One region of the Nicoliella sp. ESL1113 genome, then DNA from elsewhere that is predicted to be linked to it. Evidence: riboswitches for the same ligand, from Rfam matches in the RefSeq annotation. Region 1 holds a riboswitch; each other region holds the start of a gene.

Evidence for each region. A riboswitch is a leader RNA that binds a small molecule or an ion and turns the genes downstream of it on or off. The one in region 1 is predicted to bind thiamine pyrophosphate.
Region 2: another riboswitch for thiamine pyrophosphate. It lies ahead of ACSYTJ_RS08470 (TenA family protein); the one in region 1 lies ahead of ACSYTJ_RS01810 (ECF transporter S component).
Region 3: another riboswitch for thiamine pyrophosphate. It lies ahead of thiS (sulfur carrier protein ThiS); the one in region 1 lies ahead of ACSYTJ_RS01810 (ECF transporter S component).
Region 4: another riboswitch for thiamine pyrophosphate. It lies ahead of tenA (thiaminase II); the one in region 1 lies ahead of ACSYTJ_RS01810 (ECF transporter S component).

Annotation. Positions count from the first base shown of each region.
Region 1 is NZ_CP196387.1:476,471-480,245, forward strand. It holds gene ACSYTJ_RS01805 (ABC transporter ATP-binding protein) at 1-530, opposite strand, end outside; gene ACSYTJ_RS01810 (ECF transporter S component) at 634-1,188, opposite strand; TPP riboswitch at 1,281-1,372, opposite strand; gene ACSYTJ_RS01815 (D-alanyl-D-alanine carboxypeptidase family protein) at 1,547-2,563, shown strand; gene ACSYTJ_RS01820 (HAD family hydrolase) at 2,656-3,390, shown strand; gene ACSYTJ_RS01825 (LVIS_2131 family protein) at 3,474-3,775, shown strand, end outside.
Region 2 is NZ_CP196388.1:369,693-373,467, reverse strand. It holds gene spxB (pyruvate oxidase) at 1-104, shown strand, start outside; gene ACSYTJ_RS08480 (phosphoglycerate dehydrogenase) at 194-1,138, opposite strand; gene ACSYTJ_RS08475 (hypothetical protein) at 1,346-1,756, shown strand; TPP riboswitch at 1,814-1,908, shown strand; gene ACSYTJ_RS08470 (TenA family protein) at 2,068-2,772, shown strand; gene ACSYTJ_RS08465 (ECF transporter S component) at 2,769-3,353, shown strand; gene ACSYTJ_RS08460 (type 1 glutamine amidotransferase domain-containing protein) at 3,421-3,775, opposite strand, start outside.
Region 3 is NZ_CP196388.1:53,982-57,756, reverse strand. It holds gene hisC (histidinol-phosphate transaminase) at 1-164, shown strand, start outside; gene ACSYTJ_RS07130 (amino acid permease) at 416-1,810, shown strand; TPP riboswitch at 1,958-2,051, shown strand; TPP riboswitch at 2,133-2,227, shown strand; gene thiS (sulfur carrier protein ThiS) at 2,276-2,473, shown strand; gene thiF (sulfur carrier protein ThiS adenylyltransferase ThiF) at 2,476-3,138, shown strand; gene ACSYTJ_RS07115 (thiazole synthase) at 3,140-3,775, shown strand, end outside.
Region 4 is NZ_CP196388.1:439,267-443,041, forward strand. It holds gene ACSYTJ_RS08935 (carbon-nitrogen hydrolase family protein) at 33-842, opposite strand; TPP riboswitch at 979-1,070, shown strand; gene tenA (thiaminase II) at 1,154-1,858, shown strand; gene thiD (bifunctional hydroxymethylpyrimidine kinase/phosphomethylpyrimidine kinase) at 1,858-2,670, shown strand; gene thiE (thiamine phosphate synthase) at 2,657-3,301, shown strand; gene thiM (hydroxyethylthiazole kinase) at 3,301-3,775, shown strand, end outside.

The sequences.
Region 1 (3,775 bases):
TGACGATCTAGACTCGCAAATGGTTCGTCCAATAAAATAACGTCGGAATCCATTGCGATGATGATGGCTAAGGCGACCTTTTGTTTTTCACCACCGGATAGGGCGTTCAAGTCACGGTGCTTTAACTTAGTGATGTTCACGAATTCTAGTGCATCATCGATTCGTTGGGGGATGATTTTAGGATCTAACTGTCTATTCTCAAGTGCAAATTGGAGTTCATCATATACGTTCGTCATCGTAAACTGTTGATTGGGGTTTTGAAACATCATTGACACATAGCCGCTGAAGTCAGTAGGGGCAATGTCTTTGATCTCCTTGTCACCAATTTTAATTTCACCAGTGTAATCACCATTGGCAAACTCAGGATATAAACCGGCAATTGACTTTAAAAGCGTCGATTTACCAGTTCCAGATGGTCCAGCAATCAAGCTAATTTTTTCGTTCGGAAAGGTTAGGTTCACGTCTTCTAATACTGGTTGTGAGCGATGCTGGTAGGTAAATGTAAAATGACTAACTGAAACGGTGGTCATGGTTAATTCCTCCTGGTAATTTAAAAATAAAGCACTTACAAGCTTGGCTTTATAAGTGCTTTAAATTCATTTAAATTTATGAAGCATTGAATCGTTAAAATGATTATGCAATGGCGTGGCTTCTGTTTAGGAGCTTCTTGATGGCCAATGGAATTGGGTCACTAAATACCCAGATTGAAATAAATCTAACGATGAATAAGAAGATCAACATTCCAAAACCGTATGCGTTGTATCCATTCTTGAACCAATCCCAAGTAAAAGTAATGATGGTAGTGAAGATACTACCTAACAATAATTGGAAGTGGCCGTACTTCTTGTAACCAGTAACTGCAAAACCTAATTCAGCTCCGGCACCTTGAATTAAACCTGAGACAACGTTCATAACTCCCCATTGGTCACCCAAGAACATTTCAACAACGGCTCCGGCAACTTCTGAGAAAATGGAAACACCAGGCATTCTGAAAATAGCCCCTGCTAATGGACCAGCAACGATCCAAAGACCAAGTGAAATATCGTTTGCTGCGGGAGCAAGACCAATTGGTGTTAAAACTAGTGTTAATGCGTTATAGATAAAACTAGTCAACCAGAAAATAACCCCACAGACAATTGCGATCAATGCAATTAAAATAATGTTTCTAAGACTCCATTTTTTAGACATGGAAAATCCTTCCCTTCAATAAATTAAACAATTATTTTAGATAGACAGAAAAAAGGGACCTCAAATACTGAGGTCCCTTTCGGAATATGTACACCATTGATAAAACGTTTCCCTCCACCAGTACGGACTGGATCAGGTTCAATGGGTATCATCTCAGCCAAAAAAGGCACCCCAAACATCTATCTATTTAATTAACTAGAACAGTATAACTTAATTTTTTCTTAAATGCAAGTTTGAATATTACAGGCATAAATCTTAAATAACACTTCGTTTACATTTATCAATAATCAATTGTTAATAAAGTGCTAAGGTGTTAACTTATTATTTAGGATATCGAAATCAGAGAAGGGTTGGTTAAATGAATCTTAAAAAGAATTTTAAAAAGATGGCAATTGTATTAACTGCTGTTGTCGGATTAGCATCAGCATCAGAAATTACTCCATTTTTAGATGTTGTTTCGACAAAAACAGTTAATGTCAGTGCTGATTATAATTATGATTATAACTATGACGATGGTGCATCAGGAATCACTACTAATAATATTGTTCCTGGAAACTATAAGATGAAGAATGCAGCGGCTGCAATTGCGATCGATGCTACGAACGGACAGGTCATCTATGCTAAAAACATTAATCAAAAAATGAAGGTAGCATCCACAGCCAAGTTAATGTCATTGTACCTGGTGGTCAGAAAAGCACAGGAAACGAATGGCTGGAACCAAGTCGTTGATACTTCTAATGCTGGCTTACGGAGCATGAGTTACAATAATAACGTTGGTGGTGGCTTTAAGCTGGTTGCTGGTCGTAAATATACCGTAAAGCAGCTCTATCAAGCAGCACTGATCCAATCATCAAATGCAGCTACGATTGCATTGGGACAATGGGTCGCTGGCTCAAATGGTCAGTTCGTGAATATGATGAATAAACAAGCAAGGGCATGGGGGATTTCTGCGACCTTTAACTCACCATCTGGACTTGAAAATAATGATTTAGTTCATTATGGTTATAAGTATTCTGGTGGGGCTACTGCTGGGAACATGGTAAGTGCAAAGGCGTTGGCAGTAATTGCGCAACACGTTTTAACTTATTATCCAAAGGTATTAAATGATGCTAGCAGGGGCACGGCCAAGGTTGCAGGGCAAAACCTATATAACTACAACAACCTACTTAAGGGGCGGACCTTCTATGATGCAAGTCTGCGCGTTGATGGTTTAAAGACCGGCTATACTCCAGCTGCAGGGCTATGTTTTGTTGGAACTGGCCAACTACCAGGGAAGCACCGCTTGATTACGATTACTTTGAATGATCCTTATGAATTTAGTGATCAACGTGATTTGATGAAGTACATTTATAAAAACTCATCCATTTACAATTAATCGTCAAAAATCTGCAAAAATGATATAATAATCACAATTAAAATTAAACTCACGGTTAAGACGTGAGTTTTTTATTTTCGGGAGGTTGCAAAATGACTAAATTGATCTTGGCTGATCTTGATCGTGATTTTTTATCCGCAGATGGTGAAATTAACGCATCTCGATTGTCCAAACAGTTAATGAATTTGGCAAAGCAAAATCTACACCTGGGCTTTATGACGGAAGCTCCGTATGCCAAAATGATTCAGATTTTTCATGGGATAAAGGCTCCCTTAGCGTTTATCTGCGAAGGGGGTGCTGAGACCGTTTTGAATCGCGTGGTTCGTGATGAAACGGTGATCGATTATGAAATTTGGAAATCAGCCCTAAAGTGGTTTCAAGCGCAACGCGATTTTAATACCGCATACATTGTCCTTTCGGGGAAGATGAATGCCTACACCGATGCAAGCAAGGATAGTTCAGCCTACCAACGCTTTAATAAGACGTACCCATCTTTATACCAAATGAATGATCTAGAATTAGTGAGTGATTTAGTCTATCAAATTAGATTGGGGTTTGAGAACGGCGATATGCAAAGTTTAGCCCAAACCTTTAATAGTAATTTTAATGGTAAGTTAGTGGCTCATGCTAAGGGAAACGACCTTTGGATCACTTCATTCGATGCTTCATACCAAAACGCAATTGAGACGTTGAGTGATGAATTAGATATTGACCCGCGGGACGTGGCTTTGATCGATCAAAAACAATCGCATGCCCCCGTTGATGAGCTTTTTGAAACTGCAACTACTGAAAATGGTTATGATGCCATCGATCAATTTCTGAAATAATAATTGAATTTGTTATCTTCTTACTAAGCAGGTACAATAATGTAATGGTCAGTAATATTACTTTTATTTAAAGGAGCTTGTTTATGATATCAGCCTGGAATCTAATCGGGTTTGCCATCTGGATTATCATTGCAATTAGTTTAATTTCAATGGTTATTTCTATCCGTAGGCAAAAGCGACAGGCCTTATTGCATCAAGATGAAAAGCTAGTAAGCAGAAATAGAATCGTTTTATTTTTTCAAGGGCTTTTAATACTGGGGGCTGCCTTAGCGATGGTGATAATTACGCTAAGAGCTGATATTTCTAGTCATAATGTTTCTGTTTCTAGAAGTTACAAACCAATTGTATTAGATACGAATGGTCGTAAATCATACTATGTTAATGT
Region 2 (3,775 bases), on a different replicon from region 1:
CTGCGGATGTTCACTATACACCAAAGGAACTATTCAAACGTTACAATGGTGATAATCTTAAGACATTACCCGAATTCTTTGATGAATTTAACGTTGAACTATAATTCTTGCTATTTTCTTGAACAATTAATAGCAATTTAAAAGAGCTCTATGACGATAATCATTCGTCATAGAGCTCTTTTGTTGTATATATTTAATCTTTAACTTCATTCACTGGTGTATTTGGTTGCTTACCGGCAAATACGTTCAAAATATTGTTCAAGGCTGCATGGGCCATTTCATTCCAAGCTTCAACGGAGTTCCCACTACAATGTGGTGTAATAAAAACATTGTCTAATTGACGGATGGGACTATCCATTGGCAATGGTTCCTTATCAAAAACATCCAATGCAGCGCCAGCAATGTGATGGTTTTTAAGCGCATCGACCATATCATTCTCGTTAGTCAAAGGCCCCCGCCCTAGGTTAACTAGGTATGCTGAATCTTTCATCATGTCAAATTCTTTCTTTGCAACACTCCCGATCGTTCCCTGAACTGCTGGTAAGTGAAGTGACACAAAGTCAGACTGCTTGAACAATTCATCCCAAGAAACCATTTTACCGTACTTAGTTTCCCGTGGCGTCCGATTGTAAATTAATACGTTCATCCCAAATCCAGATGCCATCTTAGCAACTTGTTGACCAATATGACCATAACCAACGATCCCAAGGGTTTTCCCACTAATTTGTGTTGCCATCTGCTTTTCACCATAAGAGCTATCACCCTCACGCATTTTAGTGGAAATCGTAAATAAATGCTTAGATAAAATTAGCATATCGGCAATCGCATTTTCAGCCACTTCCACTGCATTTCCACCAGGGGTATTTGAAACCCAAACCCCGTTTTCAGCAGCAAACTTAGCATCAACATTATCATACCCCACGCCTTGTCGAGCTAAAACCTTTAAATTCGGCATTTTAGCGAACATCGAATTCGGAAACGGATCTGCCATTAAAATAATTCCATCAACATCACTAGCTTTATCTAAAATTAACTGAGCATCTTGACCATCAACAACGACTGGTTCGAAACCCTTATCCTTAATTTCTTGACCCACAAAACGATTAATTGCTGGTGTAATCAATATTTTTTTAGTCATTTCAATCATCCTTTCATATGTTTAAAGTATAATCCAGTCACCGTTTAAAAGTACAGCGATAAACAATTTCATGCAACCACATTTCAAATTAGACCGAACCAATTTTAAACTTAAACCGTCTTAATGTTTGAATTTTAAAATTGAATGAGCTATACTGGATAAATAATTTAGCATATAGCATACATAGAATAAAAGGGAGGTAATATTATGAGTCAATATACACAATTAAAGACAAACTTGACTAATAACACGCTACCAAGTGAATATATCAAGGAAGCCTTAGCTTACGCTAATTACTTTCAAGCAGATCATCACGGTGTTTTGAATACTAACTACGTTGATATCATCAATGATCACTACGCTACGGCAGACTATTTAATTAAACTATTTAAACAAATCAATTTATCATTAAAATTTAAATCACAAGATCAAAAAGCACTATATAAAGTCGTTTTAGAAAGTGAAAACCAACCAATTAACCTGGAATCAATTACTAAGGATGATGTGCAAAATATCCACATCGTTCCAGTTAGTGTTCAAGATAAGGAAATCATTTTCAAAATCATCGACGATATGGTTGAAGAATACTTGGATGAAACTGATTCCGTTCACTTATAAAATAAAAAGTATCTTGACATTCGTATCATTTAATAATATCATTAACTCGTAAATTAAATATGTGGTCTGGGGCGCTGATTAAATTCGGCTGAGAAGTACTCATGGAACCTGATGCAGTTAGTACTGACGAAGGGAGACCGCTTAGTCATTGTCTACACGATTGATCGTGTTAGATACTATTTTTATTACTACTAAAAAGACTAGGGACCGCAAACTATTAAAAGAATAGGAGTGGTCCTTTTTGATTTAATAAAAATAGTATTTTCAAACGTCAGTTAAACACAATCAATTAATGTAGGGAGTTTGATAAAATGTCATTTTCACAAGAATTAATCAAAGAAGCACAACCATTTCTAGAATCAATCAAAAAGTGTGATTTTATCCAAGGAGTATTGGATAACAATCTAGATCCAAAAGCATTGGATTACTATGTTTCTCAAGACCTTCAATACGGTAACACTGAAACGATCGTCCAAGCATACTTAATTATCTATAGCGATCAATTCACCGATCAAAAAGATTTTGCTAAGTTGTTGAGTGATCACTTGGGAATCGATGAAGATGTTTTCGAAGGGATGACCGATGAAGATTGGGATACCATCAAAACTGCTAAGATGGAACCAGTCACATACTTATACACCCACCACCTTTTAGACCCAATTAAAACTAGAAATGCCATTGAAATTTTGGCACCATTTGAAGCTGGGGTCTGGGTATATGTAGAATTGATCAAGTACCTTGCTAGTACGAACAAAGTGACTAAGGACAACCCCTTCCATGGTTGGCTAGACTGTCTTGAAGGTGATGATTATCAACAAGTATCAGATGGTTTCTTAGCAGTCATGGACCGCGAAGCTGAAAAATGCTCCCCAGAAAAGTTAGCTGAAATCAAGGAAAGCTTCTTAAGAAGCTGTATGTTCGAATGGTACTTCTTTGATGCTTCATTCAAGCAAACCACTTGGGCTGATTGGAACAAAAACGTATTAGAAAACCAATGTCGAGGTAACTTACTATGAAATTAAGAACTCCACACTGGAATTTACAACAAATTATTATCGTAACACTCGTCGGGATTATCTGTGGGACTATCTATGCTTATGGTGTTAACTCCCTCTATAACTTCGCCAAAGTGGCATTGACGCCAGTTGGATTAAGCCCCTTTGTTGACAGTATTTTCACAGGGCTTTGGTTCATTGCTGCCCCACTAAGTATGTATTTCGTACCTGTCATGGGAGCTGGTATCATCGGTGAAACGATTGCTGCTACATTTGAAATGTTCCTTGGTGGACAATGGGGAGCGCTCACGATCTTCTTCGGATTGATTCAAGGACTTGGGAATGAATTTGGTTTCTTCCCACATAACTACCAACGATTTTCATGGACTAGTTGCTTATTAGGTGCATTTGGCGCAAACTTTATCGCATTTATATACATGCTATTCACTTCAGGATACAGTAGCTACAAACCAGCAATGGTCATTGCCATTTTTATCGTTTCTACAATTTCAAGCCTCCTATTAGATGGCGTCTTAGTTAAATTGATTACGATGCAATTTGACCGCGTTTTTGAAAAATCAGATGTTAAAACAAACAATTAATTATATCAATTAAAAAATGACTGACCAGGACTTATCCTGATCAGTCATTTTGATTTTAAATTATCAATTACTTTAAGGCATCCACAATTGCTTTATTGAAGTAATCTAAATCATCTGGAGTCCGACTAGTAATTAAGTTATGCTTTTCATCAACCACTACGGGTTCATCCTTAACGTTACCACCTGCATAGTATAAATCAGGCATAACAGTTACATATGCAGTCAATGTTAATTCACTTACTAAGCCCGTTTGAATGAATAATTGTGGACCATGGCAAATCGCAAATACTGGCTTGCCACTCAATAAGAACTTTTTAGCAAAATTAACGTAACGGTCATCTGCACGAAGTTGATCAGGTGAGAAACCACCAGGAACTAGTAATGCATCGTAATCTTCGACTTTAGCATCATCAATTGATTTA
Region 3 (3,775 bases), on a different replicon from region 1:
ATTTTATTTACTTTCAAAGTGCTGATGCCGATAAAGTCGCAAATGAATTACTCCAAAAGGGCTACCAAGTTCGTGTTGGTCAACAACCAAATTGGATCCGAATTACAATTGGGCGACAAGATGATAATAAAGCGATTCAGGACATTATTAAAAGCTCCTTATAATGTTATCAATAATTACATGTATAATAGTCAGCTGATTTTGAATAAATAACCTCTTTGTCACGATAAAAAAGCATAAAAACCAATTTTTTGAAAAAAGCTTTGCTTTTCGAAATAAATATGGTAGAATAAATTAAAATTAAATGAGAAAAAGCTAATTTGGTTTTAATGTTATGTGAATCAACGGGACGTCACGTAACTTTTTATTACATTTATTTTGGGTAAATACAAAATTGGTAAAGGATGTGTTGATCATGGCTAACTCAAACATTAGAGAAAATCCAGATGGAACTTACCGTTCATTGAGTAACCGACATGTGCAAATGATTGCAATTGGTGGCACGATTGGAACTGGGCTATTCTTAGGATCAGGGACGACGATTTCTAAAACGGGACCATCCATTTTGATCGTATACTTAGTCTTAGGATTGTTCTTCTTCTTGATGATGCGTGCAATTGGAGAAATGTTTTATTCAGATCCATCGCACCACACGTTTGTATCATTTATTACTAAGTATTTAGGACCTGCTGCAGGTCGATTCACAGGTTGGACCTACTGGATCGGGTTGGTGTTTGTCTGTATGGCTGAAGTAACTGCGGTGGCCACTTATGTACAATTCTGGTTTCCTAATCTGCCAGCATGGTTGATTGAAGTCGTCTTTTTGGCTGTTCTTTGTGGCTTAAACCTAGTGGCTGCGCGTCTGTTTGGTGAAACCGAATTCTGGTTCGCAATGATCAAAATTATCGCAATCGTTGCTTTGATCGTTACCGGGATTTTTATGATCTTTAGGCACAGCGCAACGCCACTTGGTCATGCATCACTCGCTAACATTACTAATAATTTGACATTATTCCCCCACGGTTCATTTAACTTTATTTCTGCGTTTCCAATGGTATTCTTCGCCTTTCAAGGAATTGAATTCGTAAGTATCACGATTGGTGAAGCAAAGAATCCACGGCACGTGATCAAGAAGGCAGTTAATGAAACCTTACTTCGCATCTTACTATTCTACATTGGTGCATTGGTGGTAATTATGGGAATTATTCCATGGACTTCACTTTCACCAGATAAAAGTCCATTCGTTCAAGTTTTCCAATTGGTTGGAATTCCAGCTGCTGCAGCTGTGATCAACTTTGTGGTTCTAACTTCTGCTGCTTCGGCATTAAATAGCTGTATCTTCTCAGCTGGTCGTCACTTTTACCAACTAGCGACTGAAGCAAAGGAAGGCAGCTTCATGAAGGAAAAGTTTGGTAAAATCTCTAATTCTGGGGTTCCGGCAGCTGCCATTTTACTATCAGCTAGTTTGGCATTGATCACTCCAATTATGAGCCTTAGTGCAGCGACTGGAGCAGTCTTTACAATCGTAACTGGTGCATCTAGTGATATGTATATCTTGGTATACGCATTAACAATGCTTGCACATCGGAAATATCGTCAATCAAGTGATTATATTGAAAATGGGTTTAAAATGCCTTGGTACAATGTTACCAGTCCGCTCACCATCGCTTTCTTTTTGGTAATCTTCGCTAGTTTATTCTTCATTCCCGATGATGTTGTAGGTGCCATTGCTGCAATTGTATGGGCAGTTGGATTTGGTGGATATGTATTGATTAGCCAAAGAAAATCAGAAGCAAGTATAAATGGATAATATTAAAAAATATCTTATTATCGATCGATAATAAGATATTTTTTTGTTGCTAGCTTTTTATCAAATTGTCCTTGGCTTAAAATTTTATTATTGACAAATTTTTCACCTTAATGTTAATATAAGATTGTTCAAAATTAAATATTTATCACATTGTATCTGGGGTGCCAAGCAATTGGCTGAGATTATACCCATTGAACCTGATTTGGTTAATACCAGCGAAGGGAGATGCAGTTCTTTTATCGCTGATTAATTATCGAATAATTAGGACGGTTCTCCTGGGTTTTACTAGGGGAACCGTTTTTTATTTACAATTGTGATGATAATTTAAACACTGGGGTGCCAAGTAATTGGCTGAGATTATACTCATTGAACCTGATGTAGTTGATACTACCGAAGGAAGGGGTTTAATCTTAACTAGTGCGTTAAAAAACCTCCTTTCTTGGGTCTAGAAAGGAGGTTTTTACTTTGGTAACCATTAATGGAAAGCCAGTGGAAGCATTGGCGGGAAAACCGCTATCATTCTTATTGGCTCAATATGCTCAGCATCAAGATAACGTTGTTGTCGAATTAAACGGATCAATCGTCCATCGCAATGAAATCGATGGAATTACTTTAAATCCAAATGATCACGTTGAATTAATTTCTTTCGTAGGAGGTGGTTAGCAATGACGGTTCAAATTGATGGAATCAGTGTTGAAGATTTTTTTATGCAGATGAAGGATCGTAATGTTGATAACTCGTATCAGGCCCTAAAGAATGCACACGTTACGATTGCAGGTTCAGGCGGGTTAGGATCTAACATTGCAATTGCATTGGTGCGTTCTGGTGTAGGCCATTTGACCCTAATCGATTTTGACGATGTGGAATTAAGCAACTTGAACCGCCAACAGTTCAAGTTCAGTCAAATTGGGATGCCAAAGGTCACTGCATTAAAGCAAAATTTATTAGAATTTAATCCCTTTATTAAAGTGGATGCGATTAAAACAAAGGTCAGTGCTGAAAATATTGAGCAACTCTTTGCTGACTGTGACATTATTTGTGAAGCTTTTGATAACCCTGCTGCCAAGGCGATTCTACTCGATGGGGCGACCAGTGCTTTTCCAGATAAACCATTAGTAATGGGCAACGGATTAGCGGGGGTCCATGGTGCAAATCAAATTCAAACCAAACAACAATCCCCAAACGTCTACATTAGTGGTGATGGTCAGACGAGTGGATCAGAGGGATTGATGGCACCACGGGTAATTATTTGTGCCGGTCATCAAGCAAACGCAATTTTAAGATTACTCATGCAACTACCAGTGGTTGAAAATAAGGAGGAAATTTAACATGGCAATTAAAGACGATTTAGTAATTAACGGACACCATTTTACATCACGGTTTATCTTAGGTTCAGGTAAATATTCATACGACCTAATTGATGCTGCAGTTCATAATGCCAAGGCTGAAATTATCACAATGGCATTGCGGAGAACCGAAGCAGCAGCCGAAAATATCTTAAACTTTATTCCAGAAAATGTCACTATCTTACCGAATACATCTGGTTGTAAAAATGCTGAAGAAGCAATTCGGATGGCTCGAATCGCGCGCGAATTAAGCGGCAGTGATTTCATTAAGCTAGAAGTGATTCCAGACAAAAAATACTTAATGCCCGATAATGCAGAGACGATCAAGGCGACTTCCATTTTAGCTGATGAAGGTTTTACCGTAATGCCATACTTCTTACCAGATTTAATCACTGCAAAGCGGTTAGTTGAAGCTGGAGCATCAGCGGTGATGCCATTAGGCGCACCGATTGGGACTAACCGCGGCTTAGCCACTAAGGACCTAATTCAAATTTTGGTCAACGAAATCGAAGTACCAGTGATTGTTGATGCCGGAATTGGACGGCCTAGTCAAGCTGCTGAAGCCATGGAAATGGGAATTGATGCCGTAATGGCGAATACTTCAATGGCAACTGCTGGC
Region 4 (3,775 bases), on a different replicon from region 1:
GAGCTACCGTTTTTATTATTGGATAATTTATTCTAATCATATAGTTCTGGCATCCGTTGTGCAGCAGATGGTAATTTTTGGCGCACCTTCTTAATCACATCTAAATCAATATCAGCATACAAGATGGTTTCGTTAGTTCCTGCTTGGGCAGCGACGATTCCCATTGGATCGACTACTTGACTCAATCCAACTCGGTTGTCACTATCGGGTTTATCGCATCCCACAATGAAGGTCGTGTTTTCAATTGCACGAGCTTTCAATAAGGAACTCCAGTGATATTCTTTTAGTGGCCCGCTAACCCAAGCTGTTGGAATGATAATAATATCAGCGCCATGAATTGCTTCATAACGCGCTACTTCTGGGAACCGAAGCTCATAACAAACAAATAAGCCAATTTTACCGAATGGCGTATCAATCGGTTCAAATAATTTATTACCAGGCTTAATCTGATCAGACTCCTTAGTCCCAAATGCATCGTAGAGATGCGTTTTATGATAGGTGCTAACAATGTTACCCTTATCATTGATGACAACGATCGTGTTATAGACCCGTTTATCATTATTATCATCATTAGTTTCACGCATCCCGAATATGATCCAGACATGCTTTGTCATCGCTGTTTGTCTTGCATTGGTTACAAATGGGCCATCCAGGGCTTCAGAATGTTGATTAATTTCATCCAATCCAGCCGTTGGTGATATGGTGCTCATGAACATTTCTGGAAAGACAACTAATTCAGCGCCGTGTTCCGCAGCTTGATTAACAAAGTCATTAAATTTAACTTGATTAACATTTTGGTCAATATCGGAATATGCTTGGGCTAATGCAATTTTATAAGTCAAATGATCACCTACTTAATATTATTTTAATTGAATTCTAATCTAACCATTAAAGAATGTCAATCTTAACTCCATTATGTGTTTGTGAATAGACACTAAATAGTAGATATGGTATATTAGTTTTGTAATTAAATAATCTAACTGTCCACTGGGGTGCCGTATGGCTGAGATAATACCCATTGAACCTGATTCTAGATAATACTAGCGTAGGAACGTGGCTGAAGTCGAAATAAAAACGATTAATAGGCGCTTTCTGAATTGCTCAGGAAGCTTTTTTTATTTCCCAGGATGGTTATTAATTAGGAGGATTCAACATGTTTTCAGATCAATTGAAACAACAAGCACAACCAATTCTAAAGGAAATTTTCGAACATCCCTTCATCAAGGGGATTGCTAATGGTGAGGTCCCTGCCAAGGCATTGAAATTCTATGTTCAACAAGATTATCAATACCTTAGTGAATTCATTAAAATTTATGGTAATGCGATTGCTAAATGTAATGACCGTGAATTAATGAATTTCTTTAATGGTCAAATTAGTTTTATCTTAAATAGTGAAATTCATCCCCATCATATTTTCTGTGACATTGCGGGGGTCACATATGAAAGTCAACAACACGCTACCCCATCGCCTAAGGCATATTTATATGAATCACATATGCATCGGGCAGGAGAAACGGGTTCGTTACTGAATATTTTAGCCGCTTTTCAACCATGTCCTTGGACCTATTCAGAAATCGCTGATCACTTGGTTAGTGAAGGGTATGCTACTAAGGATAATCCCTATTATGATTGGATTATGTTCTATGCTAGTAAGGAAAACGATAAGACCATGAGTGATACTGTGTTTGAATTTGTTGATCGATTTGCTGAACATGCTTCTAATGAAGAACTAGCAGAAGCAAGTCAATACTTCTTAAAGAGTTGTGAACTAGAATGGCAGTTCTGGGAACAGGCGTTTTATCAACAAGACTGGCAATTTAAGGAATCTCTAGAAGCTGCTAAGGAGGAATATAAGTAATGAAAGAATTTCCTGAAACGTTAACGATTGCTGGAACTGATTCTGGTGGCGGTGCTGGGATGATGGCTGATATTAAAACCATGCAGGAATGTCATGTGTTTAGCACTAGCGTGGTGGTCGGAGTAACCGCTCAAAATACATTGGATGTTCAAAAGGTATATCCCCTTCCCCTCGAGATGGTGGATGCTCAGTTTGCTTCAATCGCTGATGATTTTGTGATTAAGGCGGCTAAGACAGGGGCGCTATTTGACGCTGAACACGTTGCATGCGTTGCTAAAAATATTAAGAAATACTCGTTCGGCAGCTTAGTGGTGGACCCAGTTATGGTTGCTAAAGGTGGTGCGAAACTACTGAGCGATGATGCGATCGATACTGTGATTTCAGATCTCATCCCGCTAGCTGACATTATTACGCCTAATATGCCTGAAGCTGAAACGATCGTTAAACATAAGATCGAAGGTAAAGAGGCAATTAAAGATGCTGCTCGAGAAATTCAAAGATTGGGCGCTAGGAATGTCGTTATTAAGGGTGGCCATAGCGATGGTCCCGAGAACGCTGATTATGTACTATTGGCCGATGGCACCGATTTTTGGATGACTGGTAAACATGTTGACTCTAAGCGTAAGCACGGTACTGGTGATACCCTTTCATCAGTAATGGTGGCAGAACTTGCCAAGGGTTGTCATGTTGAAAAAGCAATTAAGTGTGCTAAAGCCTACATGAATGAGATCTTGCAACATGAAATTCATGTTGGTCAAGGACACGGACCACTAAATCATTGGGGAGCTGAAGGAACAGATGTTAAAATTTAATACGGATATGTTGAAGGTCTACTTTATTGGTGGTACCCAAAACATTAATGGAGATAAGGATAAATTTATTGAGCAATTAACGCTGGCTTGTCAAAATGGAATTACTATGTTCCAATACCGTGAAAAAGACCATGGATCCTTGAGCGGTGATGATCGCTTAGCATTAGGAAAACAAGTTCGTCAGATTACTAGTAAGTACTCGATTCCATTAATTGTGGATGATGATTTTGAGTTAGCGCGCCAAATTGATGCTGATGGAATTCACGTTGGCCAAAGTGACACACCAATTCAAGACGTCGTAGCTGAAGCAAATGGGATGATTGTTGGTCTATCAGTTCATAATATTGATGAATTAGTTGCTAGCGGTGACTTAACGGGCGTTGATTACTTAGGTGTCGGCCCAGTCTTTTCAACTCACAGTAAGGATAATGCTAAGGAACCGATTGGTTTAGATGGCCTATTTCAGATGAATCAAGCGACATTGAAGCCCATTGTTGCCATCGGTGGAATCCATGAAAATAATGTAGCATCAGTTCTAAAGCATTCCGTTAGTGGTGTTGCCGTTATTTCTGATATTATGCAAAGTAAAGACGTTGCCCATACGATTCAGGTATTGAAAGGAGAAGCATAATGTTAACGATTGAATCAATTCATAAGCTTAATCCAGTGATTTTAAACGTTGCCAACATGGTGACCCCCCAACACGTAGCGGATGCAATCAATTTTTACGGAGGCTCACCCATCATGTTCACGGATGAACGCGAGGCAGCTGCCCTAACTAACATTGCATCAGCAGCTGTTTTCAACATGGGATCCACTAATGAAGATACGTTGAAAAATGTAATCGCAAGTGGAAAGGTCGCAAATAAACGTGGAATTCCCGTTGTGATCGATCCAGTTGCCATTGGTGCGACTGAACTACGTCAGGATAATTTTTTCCGTGCTGCTAAGGAAGTCAAGTTCAATGTGATCCGTGGTAATGCTGGTGAAATCGCCTATCTTGCAAACGTTAACTGGACTGCAAATGGGATCGATGCTGGAAATGGCGATGCAGATGTTGCGTCAATTGCCCAAAAAGTGGCTCAAAAATACGATTGTTGGGTCG